2 linked regions of the Chloroflexus aurantiacus J-10-fl genome follow. The protein of the gene in region 1 interacts with the protein of each later gene in a pairwise test. Links are inferred from orthologs where the notes say so. Each region holds a gene or a part of one and is shown on either strand. Other genes may lie near its edges.

Region 1 (12,418 bases):
CGCCCTCACCTTCATGATGGACGACGAGTGGATTGATATCCATCTCGACAATTTCCGGGAAATCGGTCACCAATTGGCTTACCCGCAGCACCGTCTCTTCAATTGCTGCGATGTCAGCCGGTGCTTCGCCACGCACACCACGTAAGAGCGGGTATGCACGGATCGAACGTATCTGCTCCTGCACCTCTTCAACACTGAGTGGTGCGAGGCGGAAGGCAACATCTTTCAACACCTCGACATAAATGCCTCCCATTCCCACCGCAATAAGTGGCCCGAACTGCGGATCGCGACTCACGCCGACCAAAACTTCACGGCCTTTACGAACCATCTCCTGTACCAGTACGCCCCAAATGCGGGCAGAAGGCAGGTACTTGCGTGCCCGGTATTCGATCAGTTCAAATGCATCGCGTACCGCACTCGCGTCACTCAGACCAACTCGAACGCCGCCAATATCACTCTTGTGCAGAATATCGGGGCTGGATATCTTCATCACGACCGGATACCCGAACTCATTGGCAATCGCGACCGCTTCGTCGGGAGTTTGGGCCAGGCGGCTTTTTGGCAGACGCATACCATACGCCTCGATCACTTCCCGCGCCTCAACTTCGCCTAGCTCTACCCGACCGGCTTCCCGCACACTCGCGAAGAGGCGGGCAACCCGTTCGCGATCAACCGAAAAGGTACGATAGGTTGGAGTGGGACGGCGTTGCCAGAGCGATTGCCGGTACATTGCGGCCAGTGATTGGACGGCCCGTTCCGGGAAGAGATAGTTGGGGATACGCGCAGCATTAAGCGCCTGCACCGCTTTTTCGATACTGGCGCCACCCATAAAACTGGTTACTACCGGTTTATCAGACCCTTTAACGAGATCGATAATCAGGTTGGCGGTCGTCAGGGGTTCAGAGACAGCCTGGGGCGTGAAAAGGATAATCAAGCCGTCCACGTTTGGATCGGCCAGGGCGGCTTTAATCGCCACAGCGTAGCGATCCGGGGTTGCATCACCGATCACATCAATCGGGTTAAAGACATTCGCATTCGGTGGTAATGTTTCCTGCAAATGCCGAATTGTTTCAGGCGTAAATTCGGCCATTGCCAGGCCACTACGTTCGACGGCGTCGGTAGCGATGATCCCCGGCCCACCGGCATTGGTAACAATCGCAACCCGGTTCCCGCGGATCATCGGCTGATAGGCAAAGACCAGCGCCAGATCGAACAGCTCGTTCATGGTGCGGGCGCGCAGAATACCACTTTGCGCAAACGCTGTTTCATAGGCAGCTTCAGAACCGGCCAGCGAGCCGGTATGCGACGAAGCGGCGCGGGTTCCGGCAGCCGTCGTGCCACTTTTGATGGCGACAACCGGTGTCGTCTTAGTCACTTCGCGAGCCACGCGGATAAAACCGGGGCCATCGTCGATAGCTTCGAGATAGGCCAGTATCACTCTGGAATGCTCATCGCGGTTCCAGGCTTCTAGCAACGCTACTTCATCAACATCTGTCTTGTTGCCCAGACTGACAAAACGCGAGAAGCCGATGCCCTGCTGGTGACTCCAATCAAGAATTGCGGTACAAATTGCACCCGACTGCGACATCAAGGCGATGTTGCCGGGGAGGGGCATAGCATTCGCGAATGAGGCGTTCAGCTTGCTGATGGTATCAATGATACCAAGCGAGTTGGGGCCGATCATGCGCATGCCGTACCGGCGCACGGTAGCTAACAGTTCGCGTTCCAGTTCGCGTCCGGCACCGCCAACCTCTTTAAAGCCGGCAGTAATTACGACCAGTCCTTTGATCCCCTTTCGACCGCATTCGTCAACCGCTGCAATCACGTGTTGCGGTGGAATGACGACCACGGCCAGATCAATCGGATTAGGAACATCAAGCACTGAAGGGTAGGCGCACAACCCAAGCACTTCGGTTGCGCGGGGGTGAATGGGATAGATATTGCCTTGATAACCGTGATCGAGAATATTTTTCAGAACACGGTGGCCGAGACGCGCCGGGTCCGGTGACGCGCCAATCACGGCTACCGATTGTGGAGAGAAGATAGCTTCTAGCATGATATGGGTGCTCCTTTTTCGCACACCTTGCGCATTCATCATAACCGATACAGCCGCTGGCGACAAGCGCAGGTTCAGGATGCATATGTACGCATCCTGTAATGCATGGTGCTCAGCCCGGTTACAAGAGTGGTGAGAACAGGCATTAATCGGTCGCCGGCGCGGGGACAGTCGCCGGTGCAGGAATCAAAAGGAGCCAGTGCTCAAGTGCGCCCAGGGTGAGGAGGCTGGCCAACAGGGCAAGCCGAATGGCTGCCGGATCACCGATATGAGCACCGATACTCAGCCATAGCATCAGTGCCAGCAATGTGCTTACCGAGACGCTGGGGCGGAAAAAGGCACTTGGTGGCCCTGGTTGCCAGTAGCTGGCCAGGAAGGCAAGATGCGCCGGAAAAAGATCAACCTGGAGCGAGCGTACCCCATACAGGACGTTCAGTTTTGCGCTCTGTTGCAGTGCCCAACTCAGGCCAAAGGTCAATGGCCCCAGCCAGTGGCTGGCATCCTGGAGCAGCCAAACCAGCAGGCCCAGTTCGAGCAGACAGCTCAATTGATGGTAAAAGTGGGTGCCAAGGGCGTAGTAGAAGCGTTGAAATCCACGAGCGTCGGGTGGACAGGGCTTGCGGCGTGGGCCGGCCAGGATACCACTGTAGAACGCAAGCTCGTGCCAGGCCCAGATCAACATACCGGCAGCAAAAGCCCGGTAGGCCCCGCCTGCGCTCAGATCGTGGCGTGTTGCGAGCAATTCACTGTGGGCGAAGATCAAGACCGGCAGGCTAAGAAATACCGCCCATCCGGCAACCCATTGCCCGCGTCGGTTCAGCCAGATCAAACCAAAGGTGAGACCCAACCATAATGCAACGACCGTGAGTAAGGGCAACAGGTAATAGAAGGCGATATCAGACCAGATCATAGCCTGCACTTTCTATACGTTTTTGCACTAATGTCATAATTGTACACGAAATGAAGAAAATAGTGAAGGGGGACGGCGAGAGGCGGAGTGAAAACGGTGCCTGGCACTGGGCCGGGAAGACTGTACCCTTACGTGAGCCTGGTGAAGGGAAAGGATGAAGGCGGTCTGGATGTCAGTAGGGGCGACGCATGCGTCGCCCCTACTGGTACGACAGGAACCGTAGAGGCACGGCATGCCGTCCCCTTACTCCCTACCACTCGCTACTCATCCTCTTCTTCTTCGCGCTCGGCCAGCTTCCGATCAAGCATCAACAGGCCAACGCCATCATTCCCGATGAGCTTAAGGTGCTGAATGATCTCATCAGCACTCTTCTCTTCCTCAACCTGCTCATCGATGAACCACTTCAACATACTCATCGTGGCGTAGTCGTTCTCCTGCGCGGCCAGCGCATAAATGGCATGGATCGCCGCCGTAACCCGTTGTTCATGCGCCAGCGCATGCTCGAAGGCGTCAAGCGGTGACGCATACTCGTTTTGCGGCTCGTCAATCGCACCGAGGGTTACTCGACCGCCACGGTCATTCACGTAGTCGAAGAAGCGGAGCGCGTGCTCACGTTCTTCTTCGCTCTGGATACGGAACCAGTGCGCAAAGCCGGTCAACGAGAGCGACTCGAAGTAGGCAGCCATGGCCAGATAGGTGTACGAAGCGGCGTATTCATAGGTGATCTGGCGATTCAATGCCTGTTGGATCTTTTCGCTGAGCATGGGACTTCTCCTTTGCTATAAAAACCTTACTGTTATCATACACCATTGTTGTCGGTGTTGCCTGCTCTTGCGCCCGAATCGTTCTTGACAAGCTGGCACGGGCCGCGTATAGTGCGAAAGCAAGATGGACGAGGCTGAAAGACGGACATTACATAATAATAGGAATTATCACATGGGTGAAAAAGTTGTGATTGTTGAGTCGCCGGCAAAGGCGCGGACGATTCAAAAATATCTGGGCAAAGGCTACAAGGTTGCTTCGAGTATGGGGCACGTGCGTGATCTGCCCAAGAGCGGCCTTGCAATCGATATTGAACACGATTTTGCGCCTTCGTATGAGATTGTCAAGCCAAAGGTTGTCAGCGAGTTGAGCCAGGCTCTGCGCAACGCCGAGGCGGTCTACCTGGCGACCGACCCGGATCGGGAAGGCGAGGCGATTGCCTGGCATATTACGCAGGCGGTCAAGCTGCCGAAGAAGACGCCGGTGTATCGGGTGGTCTTCCAGGAGATTACCCGCAATGCTGTGCAACAGGCGCTGCAACAACCGCGCCAGATCAATCAGAATCTGGTGGAAGCGCAGCAGGCCCGGCGCGTACTTGATCGGCTGGTCGGCTACCAGTTAAGCCCGTTGCTTTGGGATAAAGTAAAGCGAGGCTTAAGCGCCGGACGTGTGCAGTCGGTTGCCGTGCGCTTGATTGTCGAGCGTGAACGGGAGATCGAGCAGTTTCAACCGCAGGAATACTGGACTATCGAGGCCGATCTGCTGAAAGATGCCGGTGTCGCCCCGCGTGATCTCTTCCGGGCGGTGCTGATTGAGCGCGATGGGAAGAAGCTTGAAAAGTTTTCAATCGAGAATCGCGAACAGGCCGAGGCGATTGTGGCCGATCTGCAGGGGGCTGCCTATACCGTCGTGCGGGTGACGCGGCGCGACAAGCGGCGCAGCCCGGCTCCTCCCTTTACCACCAGCACCCTGCAACAAGAGGCAGCGCGCAAGTTGGGCTTTAGTGCCAAGAAGACGATGACCCTTGCCCAGCGCCTGTACGAAGGCGTTGATATTGGTGGTGAGGACGGGATGGTCGGTCTGATTACCTATATGCGTACCGACAGCGTCCAGGTTGCTGCGGAAGCGCAGACTGAAGCGCGTGATGTGATTGGCAAGCGTTTCGGCAAAGAGTATCTGCCCGATCAGCCGCCGGTGTACAAGACAAAGGCGAAGGGTGCCCAGGAGGCACACGAGGCGATTCGACCAACCAGCAGCGCCCGCTTGCCCGAACAGTTGAGTGGAAAGCTTGAAAACGATTTGTGGCGGCTCTACGATCTGATCTGGAAGCGGTTTATTGCCTCGCAGATGGCACCGGCAGTCTTCGATAGCACAACCGTTGACATTGCAGCAACACCGGTCGTTGCCGGTGCGCCGGCCTACCTCTTCCGCGCTACCGGATCGGTGCTCAAGTTCCCCGGTTTTCTCGCCGTCTATAACGTCAGCCTCGATGAAGGCGAAGAAGACGAAGACAGTGAACGGCGTTTGCCGCCGCTGGCTGAAGGGGAAGCGTTGCAACTGGTTGAGCTGTTGCCGATCCAGCACTTCACCGAACCACCGCCCCGCTACACCGAGGCCAGCCTGGTGAAAGAGCTGGAGCGGCTCGGCATCGGACGGCCCAGTACCTACGCCTCGATACTCTCGACGATTCAAGAACGCGAATATGTCGAGATGGTCGATAAAAAGCTGATCCCGACAACGCTAGGGCGGGTGGTGACCGATTTGCTGGTGGAGCATTTCGGCAACATTGTCGATTACGATTTTACCTCGGCCCTGGAACAGCAGCTCGATGATATTGCGGAAGGATCGAAGAAGTGGGTGCCGGTGCTGCGCGAGTTCTACGGCCCCTTCCGTTCAACGCTTGAACAGGCGCAGCGCCAGATGCGCAATGTCAAACGCGAAGAGATCGTCACCGATCTCGACTGTCCGAAGTGTGGTCAGGGGAAACTGGTGATTCGCTTTGGCCGGAACGGTGAATTTCTGGCCTGCTCGCGCTACAACCGCGAAGGCGACGGTGAGTCGTGCGATTTTACCAGTGATTTTCACCGTGATGAACAAGGTCAGATTGTGATCGACAAAGCCAGTGCGCCTGAGACGAGCGATGTGCTGTGTAATGTCTGTGGCCGGCCCATGGTGATCAAAAAGAGCCGCTTCGGCCCCTTCCTCGGCTGTTCGGGCTACCCGGAATGCAACAACACCCGCCGGATCGGGCGTGACGGCAAACCAGTGCCGCTTCCCGAACCGACCGGTGTCCAATGCCCGAAGTGCGGCGAGGGTGAATTGCTGCGCCGGCGAGGAAAATTTGGCCGCCCGTTCTACGGCTGTTCGCGCTACCCGAAGTGTGACTACATCACCAATACGCTCGATGAGGCGCAGGCGGGTGAGGCACCGGCAGAGCCGGCAAAGAACGAGCCTGCGTTGCCCTCACCTTCCCGTTCATCAAAGCGCACCCGCAAGAGTGCTTGAGTACTCGTCTGGATCATCTATATTGGTTTTACGGTATGGGCAGGCGGATATAACATCCTTGCCTGCCCTGTTCACATCTGGGTACAAGCCCGCCCTTCTGGTTGTGAGAGCTACCCCCCGGCGATGCGCATTCGTATCGAGGGGGTTGGATTGCGGGTGAGACACCGGCAGAGCCAGCGAAGAACGAGCCTGCGTTGCCCTCACCTTCCCGTTCATCAAAGCGCACCCGCAAGAGTGCTTGAGTGCTCGTCTGGATCATCTATATTGGTTTTATCTTATGGGCAGGCGGATATACCATCTTTGCCTGCCCTGTTCACATCTGGGTGCAAGCCCGCCCTTCTGGTTGTGAGAGCTACCCCCCGGCGATGCGCATTGGTATCGTGGGGTTTGGATTGCGGTTGAGACACCGGCAGAGCCGGCAAAGAACGAGCCTGCGTTGCCCTCACCTTCCCGTTCATCAAAGCGCACCCGCAAGAGTGCTTGAGTACTCGTCTGGATCATCTATATTGGCTTTATCTTATGGGCAGGCGGATATACCATCTTTGCCTGCCCTGGTCGCATCTGGGTACAAGCCCGCCCTTCTGGTTGTGAGAGCTACCTCCCGGCGATGCGCATTCGTATCGTGGGGGGTTGGATTGAAGTGCGATAGAAGCCATCGCTCGTGATCGTACCGTCAGGCTAGCGATGTTCGCTACTGAACACGTCGTCGTATCTCTTTCCGGAGAGGATACTGTTTCCAGCCGGGTTGCCCGTAGCGCATCGTTTGGCGTGCGGCAGCATGCTGCCGCAACAGCCGTGCTTCGTGACAGGCGTATATGATGCCGCTAACCCTGCTGGTCACGGGGATACGGTGTGTGCCCGGCACGATCATGTGGTCTGTAGGTGATTAAAGCGACAACTTCTACCCTACCACAACACCGGCTTTAGCTGGTGCTGCCTCACCATTACCACCACCGGCTACGCAATATTCATGACCTCCACGCCATTCTGCGCCATATGATGCAGGAAGAGGACATGGTGCAGATCGCCGTCGTGGGCGTAGATGCCCAGGTTGCGCGCAACTTCTACCGGCGTATCGAACGTATCAACCGCATTTGCCGCCACAATAACCCGTCGCTTGAGATTAAGCGCATTCGCCTCCAGGCGCAGGTGCATAGCCGCACTATACACACACAGATCAGTACAATCGCCAACCAGCACAAACGTATCAAGCTGGGGATGCTCGGCCAGCCACGACCCAAAGCGAGTACCCAGATGAGAACTGAGCGAATTCTTCTCAATCACCACAATCTGATCGGCGAACGGCAACTCGGCCAGCTCACGAATCGTCTGGCTCTCGGCAGTACCGGCGAGGCAGTGGGGTGGATACGCGGCAAATTCTGGCGTCGCCGGATCGTGGGTGTCCTGCGTTAACACAAACGCACGTACCCCCAGATCGTAAGCGCGCCGGAAGATCTGCACAACCGGCTCAATCAGAGCACCCACCCGTGGGCCGGCCAGAGGACCCTCTTTGCAGAAGCCGTTGATCATATCAATCGAGCAGAGAGCAACGCGCTCTGGGGTAGTGCCAACAATCGTCGCCAGATCGACCTGGGGCAGATTCGTGTACCACGCTTCCAGATAGTCGAGAAATGGTGTACTGCGCCGGGCCAGGTCTGTAATCGCAGCCATGACTCGCCTCCTTTCTTTGGTGTAAAACTGACACTATTGTACCACGCTTTGATCACCCCGTCAAGGGGAGATTGTTGGGGGACTGAGCGAAGAGATCGGTAGACAAAAACCCTGTAGCACAGACATCTTTCCCGCGCATGAACCTGTCAACTACCTCCTATCTCCTATCCTCTATCTCCTATCTCCTACCTCCTACTTCCTACCTCCTACTTCCTATCTCCTATCTTCTATCTCCTATCTTCTATCTCCTATCCCACGCCACACTGATGAGGTTTCAAGTATAATGAAAGCATCCTGGACTGTTCAGGACCGGCTTGTCCAACGTGGTGGTACAGGTATACGTGACATCGAGCCATACCAGGCTGAGGGAGGGATACACACATGGTGCGCGAGCGATATATTCGGCAGATCAGTGCCCTGCGCGAAGATTTGCTGCGGATGTTCAGTATGGTCGAGCAGCAGTTGCTGCGGGCGATTCGCTGTCTGGAGACGTGGGACTCGACGGCTGCGGCGCAGATTATCAACGATGATCGGCAGATTGATGATGCCTGGCGTGCGCTCGAAGAGAGTGTGATTCACGTGCTGGCCACCCAACAGCCGGTAGTAGCTTCTGATTTGCGTCTCACCAGTGTGGTGTCGGCGATTGCCAGTGAGCTTGAGCGGATTGGTGATTACGCGAATAGCATTGCCAAGCGGGTCCGGCGGGCTTCGCGGCGTGCAGTCTTCATTCCGCCACCTCCCCAGATTCACGAGATGGCGCAGTTGGCACTGCAAATGTTGAATACCAGCCTGGAGGCGTTTTTGCGGCAGGACGCTGATCTGGCTCGCTCGCTGACTGCCCACGATGAGCGGGTTGATGAACTGGAAGACACCCTCCGCGAGTTGATCATTGCCGAGGCGCGTCAAGACCCGGATCGCTTTGAGGCAGCGCTCGATCTCCTCGATATGGTGCATGCGCTGGAGCGAACTGCTGATCGGGCGACAAATATCGGCGAGCGTGTGATCTATCTGGCGACGAACAGTCAGACAACATTGAATTGAAGTCGATCCTTCATGTCTGGTGATAGTGGTGAGGAGTGGCCGTTGATGAAGCGTATGGGCTACTCTCACCCCGGCAGGTACGCGCTGTGACACAGGCACACTCATTGATGAATGTCGCTACGGGTTGACTGGCCCGCATCCCTTTGAAATCCTGCTGCATATCGAGTATTATTGCTAGTAGATGTGACGAGCGCCGGCGCTTTGATCAATCATCGCCGGCGCTCGTGTGTGAGTCTGGCAACAGTTATGTATTCCAGGTGAGGCAACTGTGAGTCGACCAACCTATCTTCAGGCGTTAGCCGAACGGGTTTTGATTTTCGACGGGGCCATGGGGACCTCGATTGATACCTTCGATCTGACAGCCGCTGATTACGGGGGCGAAGCAACGTTTGGTTGCCGTGATTATCTGGTGATCACGCGCCCTGATGTGATCGAGGCGATCCATACCTCTTTTCTTGAGGCCGGCTGTGATGTGCTTGAGACGTGTACGTTCCAGAGCACCCGGCCACGACTGGCCGAATGGGGGTTGGGCGAACGCACGGTCGAGATCAATCGGGCGGCTGCCGCGTTGGCCCGTCGTGTTGCTGATCGGTTCGCCGCTCGTGATGGTCGGCCACGCTATGTTGCCGGTTCGATGGGGCCAACCGGTAAGTTGCCCTCTTCCGACGATCCGGCGCTGAGTGATATTACGTTCGCCGAGCTGTCGGATATTTACTACGAGCAGGCAATCGGTTTGATCGAGGGTGGTGTTGATCTGCTGCTGGTCGAGACAAGTGTTGATATTCTTGAGGTCAAAGCTGCTCTCGACGGCATTCGGCGGGCGAAGATTGATCTTCAGCGACCCGATATTGCAGTGCAGGCTCAGGTGTTTCTCGATCTGTCGGGCCGTATGTTGCTCGGTACTGATGTGCCGGCTATGATCGCGACGCTCGAAGCAATGCCGGTTGATGTGATCGGGTTGAATTGCAGCACCGGCCCCGAACATATGCGGGCGGCCATTCAGTATCTCACTACCCACTCGCGCAAACCGATCTCGTGTATCCCGAACGCCGGCTTACCGCTAGAGGTCGATGGCCGCACGGTCTATCCAATGGAGCCGGAGCCGTTTGCGGCTATTCTGGGTGAGTTTGTGCGTGAGTATGGAGTCGCTGTGGTCGGCGGTTGCTGTGGTACCCGTCCTGCCCACATTGCCCGCTTGCGCCAGATATTGGGTGACGCACCGCGCCCGAAGCAGCGGCAGGTTGAGTATATTCCGAGCGTGAGTTCGGGGATTCGGGCTGCCGCATTACGCCAGGACGCAACCCTGACCATGATCGGCGAGCGCCTGAATACGCTCGGTTCACGGAAGGTGAAGCGCTTACTGCTGCGTGATGATTACGATGGCGCTCTGGAAGTCGCCCGTGAACAGGTTGAGAGTGGCGCGCATATGCTCGATGTCTGTGTAGCCATGACCGAGCGCAATGACGAAAAAGAGCAGATGACGCGCCTGATCAAAAAGCTGACGCTCAACATCGAGCTACCGCTGGTCATTGACACTACCGAGGCCGATGTTCTCGAAGCAGCCTTGTCGATCTATCCCGGTCGTGCACTGATCAACTCGGTCTCGCTTGAAGGCGGGCGTGGCGCTAAGATTGATAAGGTGTTGCCACTGGCAGCCCGCTACGGCGCAGCCGTGATCGCGATGACCATCGATGAGGAGGGCATGGCCCACACTGCTGAACGCAAGGTCGCCATTGCCGAACGCATCGCCCGCATCGCTCAAGAGGAATACGGTATTCCCGCCGAAGCGCTGGTGTTTGATGTGCTGACCTTCCCGATTACGACCGGTCAGGAAGAGTTGCGCTATTCGGCCATCGAAACGCTGGAAGGGATTCGCCTGGTCAAGCAGCGGATTCCCGGCTGTTTCACCACGCTTGGTGTCAGCAACCTGAGCTTCGGTGTTGCCCCGCATGCCCGTGCTGCGCTCAATTCGGTCTTTCTCTATCACGCTGTGGCTGCCGGATTGGATACCGCGATCATCAATCCGGCGCATGTCACCCCGTATGCCGAGATCGATCCGGCTCAGCGCGAAGTGTGCGAAGACCTGATCTTTGCTCGCCGCGAAGATGCCCTGGCACGCTTTATCGCCTATTTCGAGCAGCATGCGGCTTCGCAGGATAATGAACGCGAAGACCCAACTGCTGCGATGACGGTTGATCAGCGCCTGCATTGGAAAATCCTGCATCGTAAGAAGGAAGGCATTGAAGACGATATCGATCAGGCGGTTGATCAACGCTTGCAGGCGAGCGGTTTGCGCTTGAGCGATCCGGCGGCAGCGCTACGTAACGAACACGGTACCTCACCGCAAGGGCAGGCTGCGGTTGATGTGCTGAATACGGTTTTGCTGCCGGCTATGAAAGAAGTTGGCGATCTGTTCGGGGCTGGTCAGCTCATCCTGCCGTTTGTCTTGCAGAGTGCCGAAGCGATGAAGAAGGCGGTTGCCCGCCTTGAACGCTACCTTGATCGGATCGAAGGCGCAAGCAAAGGGAAGGTGGTGCTTGCCACCGTGTACGGCGACGTTCACGACATTGGCAAGAATCTGGTCTACACCATCCTCTCGAACAACGGCTACACGGTCTACGATCTCGGTAAGCAGGTACCGATTAATACGATCATCGAGAAAGCGCTCGAAGTACAGGCCGACGCTATCGGTCTCTCGGCGCTGCTGGTGAGTACCAGTAAGCAGATGCCGCTCTGTGTCCAGGAGCTGTACCGCCGTGGAATTCACATTCCGGTTCTGGTGGGTGGAGCGGCGATCAATCGTCAGTACGGTCAGCGGATCACCTTCGTTGATGATGAAGAGCCGTATCCTGCCGGGGTCTTCTACTGCAAAGATGCGTTCGAGGGATTGGAGACGATGGATCGCCTGAGCGATCCGGCGACACGCGAACAGTTTATCGAGCAGACGATCCGCGAGGCGGCGAATGTGCTTCACCGGCGCGTAACCGGTCGGGTCGCGCTCACCGAATTGGGTGAAGCGGCAAAAGCCAGTGCCGATGGTGTGCGGTCGGCTGTGCGCACCGACGTACCGGTACCGGTACCTCCGTTCTGGGGATGGCGGGCAACCAGCCGTATTCGCCTGAGCGACGTTGTGGAGTGCCTCGACCGCAACAGCCTGTATCGCTTACAGTGGGGGGCAAAGAACGCCAAAGGCGCCGAGTGGGAGCGCCTGCGCACCGAGTTTGATCAAAAAGTCCGGGAGCTGATCGCTGAAGCCGAGCGCGATGGCTGGCTTCAGCCGCGTGTCATCTACGGCTACTTCCCGGTGCAAAGTGATGGGCTGGAATTGATTGTCTACGATCCGGCAGATCGCCGTCGGGAACTGACGCGCTTCGTCTTTCCGCGCCAACCCGCCCGTGAACGGCTCTGCATCAGCGACTACTTCCGCAGTGTAGAGAGTGGCGAGTACGATCTGGCGGCATTCCAAATTGTTA
Region 2 (12,382 bases), 5.2 Mb from region 1 along the record:
ATGGTTATGAAACGGTAAGGACACGCATGTATGATACTACTAAGTGTGCGAACGCCTGTCATAGATGGTAACACGAGGAAAAATGTATGGCGACTCGGCGAGTCGAATCATTTCTGGTGCGGATTGTAGTGGCTGACAATGGCGATTCTACGTCGCCACGGTGGCATGGGCGCATTCAACACATCGGTACCGGCCTGGAGAGCCGGATTGATCAGCTCGATGAACTGCTGGCGTTTATTACGACGCATCTCAGTCATGCCGAACCTGCACCTGTAACCGGTCAGTCAACCAATCCTTCCGGGTAGTCTGCAACGCCAGAAGCTGGTGCATTGCCACGATGTCAGCACAGATGATGCCCGTCTTCTGTTTGTGGTCAGTGTGCAACGGAAATGTGCCGATGGATTATGAAGCACGCTTACCGCGCACCAGCTCAAACAAAGCGACCGTTTCTGGTAATGGCTCAACCCCCAATTCTTCGCGCAGTGCGGTAACGCAGCGTTGATAGAGGCGAATCGCCGTACTGCGCTCTCCGATAGCATGGTACGCCTTAATCAGTAACTGATACGCCTCTTCTTGCGCCTTGTCGTATTCCAGCACCCGCCAGCCCAGCTTAATCGCCTCGTGAAACTGACCTTCATCAAAGAAAATGACCCAGGCCGAGTGCCGCTTCGATAAACAGCAATTCCAGCCGTTCACGTTCCACAACTGACCAGTCTTCGTACAGACTATCCGGTAAGAATGGGCCATTGTACAGGTTGACCGCCTCTTGAAATGCCTTGCGTGCCTCATTAATGCGTTTGAGTTGCAGGTCACGTCGGCCCTGTTCGACAACCTGCACGAATCTGGCTACATCATACGAATGGTCACTCTCGACGTTGAACCCATACGTATCGCCTTGTTGGAGCAGGTAATACGTTGGCGCACCTTCTGGTCGATCCGGTTCCAGGGCCTTAATCAGCCGACTCACTGTTACCCGCAGATTGTTCGACGCCGACTCGCTGTCAAGGCCCGGCCAGAGCATATCCATAATCTGCTCACGGGGTAGCATGCGCCCCCGTTCGATCAGCAGCAACTGTAGCAGATGGCGAGCTTTCACACTGCGCCAGTCACGATCACGAATCTCCTGGTCGCCGCGCAATACCTGGAAATTACCCAATGCGCGGATCACCAGGCGATAAGGGGGACGATAGACCAGGCGCTCCAGCGCCTCGCTCGCTGCTGCGCGTACCTGTGGTGAACGTTCTTTCAGTAAGCCGCGAAGGGTACCATACGCATTGACCAGGCCCAGTTCACCGACGAGATTGATACTCCGCAGGCGCACCGCTAATGGAAATGTCTCTTCCAGCAGTGGCATCAATATGACACTCAGCGTTGTCGTATCGAATTGGCGAAGGGCAGCGATCATTGCCCGACTTGACAACCCGATCCGAAGCGCCGCAGTGATCGCCCAGTTCATAACCGTTTGCGGGAGGAACGGCAGCGACTCAACCCCTGTGCGATCACAAATGGCACATGCCGTCGCCAGATCGGTGGCAATTGCAGGATCATCAGGTCGCTGCTGGGCAACGAGGTAGGCGCGATATATATGAACAAGCGCCCGGAACAGACCATCGTTTCGTTGTGCCATCTGCGTAACAAGCTCATTGGCCAGTTCGAGCGCACGTTGCGGCTCACCACCTTCTCCTAACACAATCAGCAGCAGACTCTGCATCCAAAGCTCTTGCGAGAAGAGAACGGTGTTATTGCCGGCTACTGATCGTTCAACGTTTTCTCCCTTCGCCTGGAGCTGACGCAATAATGTCAGTGCCTGCGCTGTAGCGGCTGCTGAGCGGGTACTGCGAAACAGGGCATAGATCTCAACAATACGGGCGCGTGTCGTCAGAAAATGATCATCGAGATGTCCGGCTATCTGGCGTACTCGCTGGAGATAGGTCGCGGCTACCTCAAACTGTTCGTGTTCAATCAACAGCAGGGTGAGTATCAAGGCTGCATTACCGACCAGCACACTGCCGGGTGCATAATCATTCAAGCGGGTATAACTCTCTTGAGCGAGACTAAGCGCATCATCACGCTTTCCCTGTTGATACAACGCCATCGCCTGCAAGAGCAGCAGTGACTGGCGTAGCAGATCGTTACGGTCTATACGCGGTAATTCCAGCGCTGCGCGAATTGCTGATAGTGCTTCGGTGGGATACCCTTGCTGGATGTAGATGGACGCACGTAAAACAGCCAGTAGCCATTGCCACAACACACTCAACGGTCGGCGATCAACCCAACGTGCCACGCGCAGCGCTGCCCGGAAGCGACCACGACTGTAAAGCAGCGCCATCAGGCCGATCAGGGCTGCACCTCGTGACCAGGTGTCGTTGGCACGCCCCGCTGCATCGATGACCTGCCGACACACCAGATTAAAGCGAGCTGGTGTATCAGCCCAAAAGAGGAGCACCGTCATATCACGCAGCGCACGCAACTCCTGAGCTGGTAGGCCGCTGCGGCGGTAGGCTTCAGCCGCTTCACCGATCAGTTGCAACGCCCGTTCCCGATCAGTGTTAAAGAGACTCCAGCCGTACATATGGAGTAGTTCGGGGTCTCGATCACGTACTTCTGGTGGCAAACGTTCGATCCAGTTACGCAGACTCTCGCGCTGCAACGTATCGATCAACGGCCAGGCATGTTCACGCAACGCACGGGCAATCGCAGTCGGATTCTCGGCCATCGCCAGATGACGCAATGCGGCTTCGATCTGATCATGGCGGGCCAGCACTTCACCGAATCGTTCGTGAAGTTCGCGCACAAAGACGCGATTGAAACGGGTCAATGCCCGGTTGGCCAGCAACCGCTGCCAGAGCGGATGAAAACGGAAAACACGCTCGCCATTGGTGCTGCCGGAGTCAACAGTAATCGGTAACCCGAAAGCAATCGCCTGCTCGATTAATTGGGCGCTATCTCTGACATTCAGGGCCTCATCGAGCAATGCCGGATTGACCTGCCCCAGCAGTGCTGCGCAAATCAGACGATCAACTAATGGTTCAGGCAACTCGGACAAGACCTCGGATGCCAGATACTCGAACAGATCGTGCTGATTCGTCACCAATCCCTGTAAATAGCTGCGGCGCTGGGAAGGGGCGTGGCGGGTAAGTGTGCGGACGGCGAGCTGCACACTAAGCATCCACCCACCAGTCCGTTCGAGCAGGAGATCAATATCTTCATCAGAAAGAGTTAACCCGGCTCGCTGTAATAATTCAACAACTTCGTGACGCCGTAGCAAGAGATCATTTGCCCCAACTTCAAGCAATGTCCCCTCAGCGCGAAGGCGAGGTAGGGGAGCAAAGGTGAGGGGGCGGCGTGAAGCCATCACAATGTGAAGATGTGGTGGTGCTGCTCTGAGCAGATAGCCCAGCAAATCGGCAGTGATCGGCCCATCAGCCACCAGATGTACATCATCCAGGATCAGGACAGTCAGTGATTGTAATTCGCGTTGAATATCGCTGAGCAATGCACCTGCTACCAGCGGCCAGTTCCGATCCAGGCTTGAGATACTCTGCAAGATTCGTGATGCCTGATCGCCTAGTGAAGGTATGACCCGCCGTATTGCCCCAATGAGATATGCCAGCAGCAACGCCGGTTCTTGATCGGTGGCCTCTAAACCGAGCCAGGCGACCTGCGCCCCGGTCTGGATTAGTTGATCGGCCCATTGGGCGAGGAGTGTTGTCTTGCCATAGCCGGCCGGCGCGACAACCACTGTTGCCGGCAGCAGACGAACTTCAGCCAACAGCGCCTGCAAATCGGGACGCAGCATCTCATCAGACCGCACCGGTGGCGGCGTGATTTTCAGAGGTAATAGGGGGGCGCTTACCGCAACCGATGGCACCTGTTCGGCCAGTTCGGTCATGGATGGCTCCTTGCGACTATCAGAGAGCGCCGTGAACGATAAACAACACGTGACAATAACTGGCTAGCTGCCACTACACATTAAACGGTTGATTGTGTTTTCATGTATGATACAGTTGTATACTATATCATGATCTTTATTGTAGCATGACCCACTAAGAATGCGCACATTTATTTCTGGTATTCCAACGCCTAAACCGGCACTCTTCTTCTCGCGCGCAGCACGCGATCAGGCTGTCATTTTCGATCCGGCCTGCGCTCCCCTTCTGCGTCCGGTTGTTGACCGCGAATCATTGCAGCCCTGGTATACGCCAACCGGTGAACGCTGGCTGTTGACGCTGCCACACGGATATTCGCAGCGTCTGGGTATCAATTCGTTTGCTGACCTGGTCAGGCACCACCCTGGCTTGCAACGGCATCTGCGTGAGTATGCCGATGATCCGGAACCGTACTGGTGGGAATTGCCGGCTGCGGCGACTGCGGTGCTGACCGCACCAACCCCGCGGATATGTATCGGCGATGGTGATCAAGTGTGTCTGAGTTGGGATGCCGGTCAGGCAGTCGTTCTGGCGCCGGTTCGGATGGTGGCACCTGCCGATCACCTTACCCTGGCTCTGCTTGCTTCGACTAAAGGAAAGCAGATGATCCGGCAAGCTCACGACACGTTTACCCTGCCGCCGGTACCCACTGCCATTGGCGGGCGACTGGCGGAGCTTGCTGCACAGGCAGTGACCATGGCCCACGAACGACATACACTAAGCCGTGAATTTGCCCGCCGGCTGTTGGCCGATTTCGGGCCGCCGGGCAGCACGCTTAGCCCGCTGCTTGAACGCTGGTGGGAACTGGAATTTCGTGATCTGCTGGCTGAAGTTGCCCGTGCGCTCCGTAACCCAATCCCAGAACCGTTCCAACCCTTTTGGCTGGCCCGCCATACCGAGGGTCGTGCCCGCTACTACACACTGACGGCTGAAATTGCCGCGCTTGAAGCAGCCATTGATGAGATTGTTCATCCACTGTGGCCAGAAGAATTGCCATGACGTCGCCTCACTATCCTGTTCCTGCCGGTACCGCCCGTACCGAATTGATTGTGCGTGGTTCGCGCTTTATTGCTCAGCTCTTCCCTACGCCAACCGTCGATGCTGCACGGGAAGCAATTGCGATGGTGCGCGCAGCAATGCCTGACGCAACACATCACTGCTATGCCTATCTGGTTGGCTATGGGCAGAGTACCATCGCCGGTATGAGTGATGACGGCGAGCCGGCCGGCAGTGCCGGTCGCCCGATGATGGCAGTCTTGCGAGGGGCTGATCTGGGTGATGTTACGGTTGTGGTAACCCGCTATTTTGGCGGAACCTTGCTGGGCATCGGCGGGCTGGTGCGAGCGTACAGTGATGCGACGCGGGCCGTGTTAGAAATCGTACCGCGCACACAACGGGTTATCTATCAGCGGATCATCGTACACTTGCAGTATTCCGATTACACGGCTATTCGCCGCTTACTTGAAGCTCACGCGGCAGTAATTGTCGAAGAAGTATTTGCTGTCGATGTCGTCATTACCGCCGATCTACCGACCGATCACGTGGCTGTCGTCAACCACCAGATCGGCGAGATCAGTGCCGGTCGCGCACGGCTTGAGACAGCGCCTATGGTATAATAAAAGCGATGTACGCACTGCATCCGGCTACTGTCCATATTCCAATTGGGCTGCTGCTGGCCAGCAGTCTCTTTACGTTCATTGCCCTGCGCACCGGTCGTATGCAGTGGGAACAGAGTTCGTTCCACTGCCTGATCTTCGGCTTGCTTGGAGCTGTGATTGCTATGGTCAGCGGCCTCATTGATGCAGCACGCCAGGTCACAAGTCCGCAGATCGCACCTGACGATCCGGTCATTATGTGGATCAACGGTCACGCTGCGGCCAGTCTGGCGGCAACCCTGTGTTACGGTCGCGTCTGGCTCATGCGCCGTCGCCAGCCGGGCTTGTTAACCGATTCGACGCAACGCAATGCCTATCTTGGCTGGCATGTCGCCGGAATCGTCCTGCTGGTGCTTGGGGGCTGGCTGGGTGGCCGTCTCGTCTTCGAGTTTAACCTTGGCCGCTTGTGAGGGTCTTATGTTTGCCTACGTGGTATACGGTATTCTCTACCTCATCATCAACTTCTTTCGCCTCATCGGCTGGTGGCGCTGGTCAATCAGCGGTATCGAGCGCCTGCCGCCACGCGAGCAAGGGGGCATGATCCTGGTTATGAACCATATCAACTGGGTGGACATCCCTGCCGTTGGCGCCATGCTCCCATTTCGCTATCGCCTCTCGTGGCTGGCCAAGATCGAGATTTTCTCCCACCCGCTGGCCGGCTGGTTTTTCCGCAATATGGACGTTATTCCAATCCGGCGCGGCAAACGCGATCTGGCAGCGCTCGACGCGGCAGCACAAGCGCTCCGTAATGGCGCTGTACTGCTGATCTTCCCCGAAGGCCACCGCAGCCGGAATGGCATCCTGCAACCCGGACGTGGCGGTGCTGTGCGGCTGGCGATGCAGGCCGGTGTGCCGCTTGTACCAATGGCCATTACCGGTACCGAGCACGGTTTTCGCGGCACGCTGCTCCGCAAACCGGTGCATATCACCATCGGCGAGCCGTACCGTGTCGAACCGCTTCCCGACAACAAGATTCCCGCCGATGTGATGGAACAGTTGACGAACGAGATGATGCTCAAAATTGCCGCCATGCTCCCCCCAGCTCAGCGGGGGCCGTATGCCGCATTGCTGGAAGCCGCTGCTGTGAAGGAACAGGTCTGATCAGGTTCCGTCAACCCGTCGCTCTACGGGCCGGCACCTCTTCACCCCGGCCCGTCCATAGGTGAGAGTGCTGAACCGCTGGCGCAAGGTGTTTTTGTTCAGGTTTCGGTAGCCTGTCACACTATGGGCCAGCCTCTTTATCCCGACCCGTCCATAAGTAAGAGTACTGAACTGCCGGTGCATGATGCTTGTGAAAGAACAGACTTAATCAGGTTCCGGCAACTCGTCGCTCTACGCGCTGCTACCTCTTCACCCCGGCCCGTCCATCACAGAGAGTGTTGAACGTCGGCCAAAGCAGCATCCACACCGACCACGAGCAGCAGATTGATCACCCGCCTCTCCTGCGTGCGCCACAACACCCGGTTTGATCCACAACGGGTGTGTTGGCGTATCAGGGGGCAACCGGTTCCAGAAAGGTCAACCCATCAGGTGTCGCGACAGCGCACCAACCGCTTTGTGATCCGACCTCAACACGCCACCATGTATAACCATCGACCTCAATCGGCCCTTCAAGCAGCACCACTTCACGTCCGGCAGGGATGCGGGCAATCACGCGGGCTGTCAGTCCTGGTGAAGCGCGTAGACGCAGGGCAGCTTCACCGACATTCACAACGACCGCTCGGCCACCAACCTGGAGGGTTGGTGGGGCCTCTGTTGGAATTGGTGTGGGTGAAGGGAGTGGTGTTGGCGTCGGAGGGATTGGTGAAGGTTGCGGAGTTGTAGCCACTGTTGTCGGTGATGCTACTGGCTGCGCTACGACAGCCGGGCCAATACGTCCAATCAGCCATACCAGCGCAACCAGTCCAACCACACCAATGCCACTTATGAGTAATATGCCGACCCGGTTTATACCTGGTCGGTTACGGCGCCGTACCGAGTCGTACCCTTGCCGGTAGTAGTAGTAGTGCTGATAGTAGAACGGATTAAATTCACCACGCTCGGCATCGGCAGCACCGCGTTCATACATCTCACTCGTGGTTGGCATACATCCATGTCGAGTACTACCGGGTTAATACCAGGTCTTCGCGTCCCATCTCTCTCAGCATCCGCGGGTACAGGGTGTACATTGGTTCAACCGCGGGTAGCAGTTTGAGAATCTTGGGAATCGGTCCTTTAGCAATAATCTGGCGTCGAGCCAGGGCGGTCATCAGATTAATCTTACCATGCCAGAATTGATGCGCAATATCCGCCTTCATGCTCATTTCAACATCTGGCTTCAGGTCTACTTCACCCCAAAACACATCGCAAAACGCGCCGGGCTGCGTTGGCGGGTGAGCAGCATCGATGGTGACAACACCGTGCGGTTCTTCGTAGCGGAACTGAATGACGATGCGTCCTTCACAAATTCGGGGTGCAATCTGGGCATCACATTTCACCCGGTCATACAGTTCACCTAAGATTTGACGCAGTTCTGCCTCGTCTTTGAAGAATGGCATTGTTCATCTCCCTTTGCCGTCTGTGAATGACGGTGCTGTACTGTAGGAAAATCCTGTGAAAACGATTATACGAGGTTCAGCAGGAGAACGCAAGAGGGTATAACGCATCGCGTTAAAAGGTGCAGGTAGAGACATAGTTGCTGACATCTGTTATGCACTGCCCGTCCTGAACCTGATCCGTGCCTTTGTGGTTCGCATCTTACACCGCAGAGACACGGCGGACACCTATGCATTACCCATAACTGGCGTCAACCACGTATGTACCAGCGGGTATGATCGCCATGGGTGCTATTTTGGGCGACTGTCCAGGTGGCAGCGCACAGCTCCAGCCGTGCTATCACGTACTGGATGGGTTGCCTTACGCGCACATCATGTGCGTGGCGCAGGGTTTGGAGTGCGGCAGCCATGCTGCCGCGCCGGCCGTGCTCACGATCCGGCGCGTGGTACGCCGTTACCCCTTCTGGTTACGGGGATGCTGGACGTGCTCGTGACGATCATCGGGTTGGTTAGCCACGAATCGCTACCTGCGCGTAGAGGTGTTGTTGCACCAGGTTCGTGCCTGTGTACCAACGGCCACGGCCAACACCTGACGGCGCTAGAGATGATGCCTGCACGCAGGCTGGAAGCCTTTGCCACGGGGAGGGCTTGCAGCCTGGCCTAATGCAGCGTGACATGTGGGTAATGCATAGAAGAGGGGGTAGAAGCAGGACGTCCGCACGCCACACCCTGTGATACGTGCATCACCGAGCGTGGAAGATGTCGTAATGTCTGCGTGGATGGACGAAATAGCTCCTACCCATCAAATACACGGATTACGGGTGGGTTCTAAGGCGAACAGGCTGGTGCTACTCCCCTAGCCGGATGTTGTCAGCATGAACACCGGCCAGCCAGGCTGAGCCACTCATGGGGCGGCGACTGGCCGGCTGGACTTCAATCAGCTCCAGGGCATCACTGCCAGTTTGCACCAGTGGATGCCCACTGCCACTACGCCCAATAACGGTACCCGGCACGTTTGTACCGTCAGCCGAAGCTACCGCCGCTTTGATAATACGCAGTGGTTGACCACGCCAAAAGGTATAAGCACCAGGCCACGGATCATAAGCCCTCGTCATCCGTTCAATCACTATCGCCGGTAACGACCAATCGATACGACCGTCCTCTTTTTTCAGCATCTTAGTCACGGTCGCCCGACTGTGATCTTGTGGACGAGGCTCAATCTCGCCACGGGCATAGCGTGGCAACACTTGCACCAGCAAATCGGCGCCAATCCGAAAGAGTTCATCGGTCAATTGACCGGCGCGTGCGGTTGGTGGCAGATCAACGACAGCCTGAGCCAGGATCGGTCCGCTATCCATACTGGGATCGAGCAACATAATCGTCACACCGGTTACCGTCTCTCCGGCCAGGATAGCGCCCGCTACCGGGGTAGGGCCACGGTATAGCGGCAGCAGCGATGGATGGATGTTGAGATACCCCAATGGCGGAATACTCAACACAGCCCGACGTAGAATTTCACCGTAGGCAGCGACGACCCCAACTTCTGGTTGCAGAGCGCTCAACGTCTCAACCACTGTCGGATCGCGCAATGTCTCTGGTTGGAGCACCGGCAGGTTATGGGCCATTGCTGCAATCTTTACCGGTGGTGGTGTCAGCCGGCGGTCACGACCGGCCGGTCGGTCTGGTTGCGTTACAACACCGACAATCTCGTGTCCGGCGGCAACTAATGCCTCTAATGCGTGAACGGCGAATGATGGACTGCCCAGAAATAAAATACGCATGTCATCCCTTTTCAGCTAGAAATCGCTACAGAATAACAGAGGTGAACAACATAAATGATGCAGCTTTTTACCTGCTATTGCTGAGTCTGAATTTACTGGCTTCCCTGTCGGGTAGTGTCTATTCTTCAGCGTAGAACTTCTTTCATAAAAGCTATGCTGTCGTCCTACCAGACCGTCGCACGGACTCATGAACGCTGACCAATCACTCGTTGGATTGGTTGCCTTGCCCGCTCGTCATGCGCGTGTCGCGTCGTTTGGTGTGCGTCAGCCATGCTGCCGCACCAGCCGTGCTCGCGATATGGCGCGTGTTAGGCCGTTGACCATGCTGGTCACGGAGATACGGTGTGTGCTCGTCACGATCATGGCGTCCGCAGGTAATGAGATAACTTTTACTGTCGTCCGGGCAGTCATCTCTGACCTCTCGACGTATCAGCCCATATCTTTGGCCTGTTGATTTCGCGGCAATTGTTGAACGGATAGCTTGCAATCCTTGCCTTCAAACTTCTGATGACGCAACACAGGTATCGCCGAGCGATTGGCATCGTAGTTAACTCCTCGCCTTGACTTCATAACATAGCGAGTAGCAGCATATAGTATAATAGAGTTCGGTGTCATTAAGCGTGAAGACAGCATTGTTATGCGAGCAATTTTTTTCAATGGTGACCTGCAATATACCACCGATTATCCTGACCCCGTTCGTCAGCCCGGTGAGGCCTTAATTCGTCCGCACCTGGTCGGTATCTGCAACACCGATCTGGAGATCACTCGTGGCTACATGAATTTTCGCGGCGTACTTGGTCATGAGTTTGTTGGTACCGTTGTCGCCAGTGACGATCCATCCTGGCAGGGGAAGCGCGTCGTCGGAGAAATTAATGCGGCCTGTCGCCGCTGCCCCACCTGTTTGCGCGGCGATGTCAGCCATTGTCCACAACGCACAACCCTTGGTATCTACCGGCGTGATGGAGCGATGGCCGACCTGTTCACGTTACCCGAGGCCTGCCTGCACGAAGTGCCTGCCTCGGTGAGTGATGAAGCTGCGGTCTTCACCGAACCGCTGGCAGCCGCGCTCGAAATCGTCGAACAGAGCCATATTCGTCCAACCGAGCGGGTTGCTGTCGTAGGTGACGGCAAACTCGGTGCTATGATCGTTCAAGTTCTCCGTCTCACCGGTTGTGAACTCACGCTGATCGGTCGGCATCCCGAACGGTGGGACGTTTACCGTCAGCAGGGAATAACCTGTGTGCGCAGTACAGACCTTCCCGGCACCTTATTTGATGTCGTCGTCGATTGTACCGGTAATCCATCTGGCTTGAATATCGCACGACAAATCATTCGTCCACGTGGTCGATTAATCTTGAAGAGCACCTTTGCTGCCGAGACTCAGCTTAACCTTAGCATGGTGGTAGTTGATGAGATTCAATTGATTGGCTCGCGCTGTGGGCCATTTGCGCCCGCATTACGCTTACTAGAACGGGGACTGATTGCCACCACTCCCTTGATCAGTGCCCGTTATCCACTTGCTGAAGGTTTACAAGCGTTTGCCGCTGCTCCCGGCCAACTTAAGGTTTTGCTCAGTGTCTGAAGAAGTTCATCTGCCAACAGTTCTTTTCGCCGACGACGACCCCCATATTCGTACCTTGCTCAGTGATACATTGACGCAAGCCGGTTTCGCTGTACTGGCTGCCGAAGATGGGTTGTCGTTGATTCGGATTGCCCAAGAGCAGTTACCAGACATCATTCTCGTTGATCTAATGCTCCCTGGGGTTGATGGTTACGAGGCAATTCGGCAACTGCGGAATGATACCCGCACTGCCCATCTGCCTATCATTATTGTGACTGCACGTGCCAACCCATCTGATGTCGTCATCGGTTTTGATACCGGTGCCGATGATTACATCACCAAGCCGTTCAACGAAGCCGAACTTGTGGCACGTATTCGTTCGTTACTGCGGCGCATAACGAAGCGTCCGGTTCGCAACCCATTGACCGGTTTGCCCGGCAATGTGCTCATCGGTGAGGAAATTCGCTACCGGCTTCAGCGCGGTGAACCATTTACTTTACTTTACACAGACATCAACGAATTCAAGGCGTTTAACGACAAGTATGGCTTTGCCCGTGGTGACCAGGTAATTCGCCTGGTAGCCGAACTTTGCGAGCAGGCACAACAATTCTTTGCACCTCATGCTATCTTTGTCGGCCACATAGGCGGTGATGATTTTGTACTGCTCTGTCCGAGTACAGTTGCTGCTGACCTGGCGCGGTGGCTGGTTGATCAATTTGAACAGGCAGCATTATCGCTCTACGATGAGGAAGACCGCCAACGCGGCTACCTGGTCGGGTATGATCGAGCCGGTAATTTGCGCCATATTCCACTGGCTACGATGGCTGTCGGTGGGGTTTCGAGCCGCCTGGATGCGACCGTTGATGAATTGTCACGGGAAGCAGCAGCCATGAAACACGCGGCCAAGGTCTTTGGTACCAGT

The links.
Region 2: the proteins of topA (region 1) and CAUR_RS00185 interact in binary tests that used the Escherichia coli proteins (3 or more experiments, as listed by UniProt). The link is inferred for Chloroflexus aurantiacus J-10-fl from one-to-one orthologs.

What each region holds. Positions count from the first base shown.
Region 1 is NC_010175.1:5,234,736-5,247,153, reverse strand. What follows is about bases 3,558-6,567. They hold topA (type I DNA topoisomerase), read left to right. Parts: upstream 3,558-3,902; coding sequence 3,903-6,233; downstream 6,234-6,567. Other genes in these bases: CAUR_RS20560 (ferritin), read right to left, coding at 3,558-3,730. In the rest of the region: acs (acetate--CoA ligase alpha subunit), read right to left, coding at 1-2,056; putative photosynthetic complex assembly protein PuhE, read right to left, coding at 2,202-2,966; more of CAUR_RS20560, read right to left, coding at 3,227-3,557; CAUR_RS20550 (cysteine hydrolase family protein), read right to left, coding at 7,191-7,904; phosphate signaling complex protein PhoU, read left to right, coding at 8,286-8,945; metH (methionine synthase), read left to right, coding at 9,214-12,418. UniProt on the Escherichia coli protein: Releases the supercoiling and torsional tension of DNA, which is introduced during the DNA replication and transcription, by transiently cleaving and rejoining one strand of the DNA duplex.
Region 2 is NC_010175.1:37,032-49,413, reverse strand. What follows is about bases 3,761-6,734. They hold CAUR_RS00185 (YigZ family protein), read left to right. Parts: upstream 3,761-4,924; coding sequence 4,925-5,545; downstream 5,546-6,734. Other genes in these bases: CAUR_RS00175 (lysophospholipid acyltransferase family protein), read left to right, coding at 6,002-6,685; CAUR_RS00180 (DUF2231 domain-containing protein), read left to right, coding at 5,554-5,994; CAUR_RS00190 (hypothetical protein), read left to right, coding at 4,053-4,928; CAUR_RS21675 (AfsR/SARP family transcriptional regulator), read right to left, coding at 3,761-3,892. Outside these bases: CAUR_RS00200 (hypothetical protein), read left to right, coding at 87-305; CAUR_RS21680 (bacterial transcriptional activator domain-containing protein), read right to left, coding at 403-696; more of CAUR_RS21675, read right to left, coding at 638-3,760; CAUR_RS00170 (SH3 domain-containing protein), read right to left, coding at 7,077-7,670; CAUR_RS00165 (hypothetical protein), read right to left, coding at 7,687-8,121; fmt (methionyl-tRNA formyltransferase), read right to left, coding at 8,967-9,899; CAUR_RS00155 (MDR/zinc-dependent alcohol dehydrogenase-like family protein), read left to right, coding at 10,537-11,481; CAUR_RS00150 (GGDEF domain-containing response regulator), read left to right, coding at 11,474-12,382.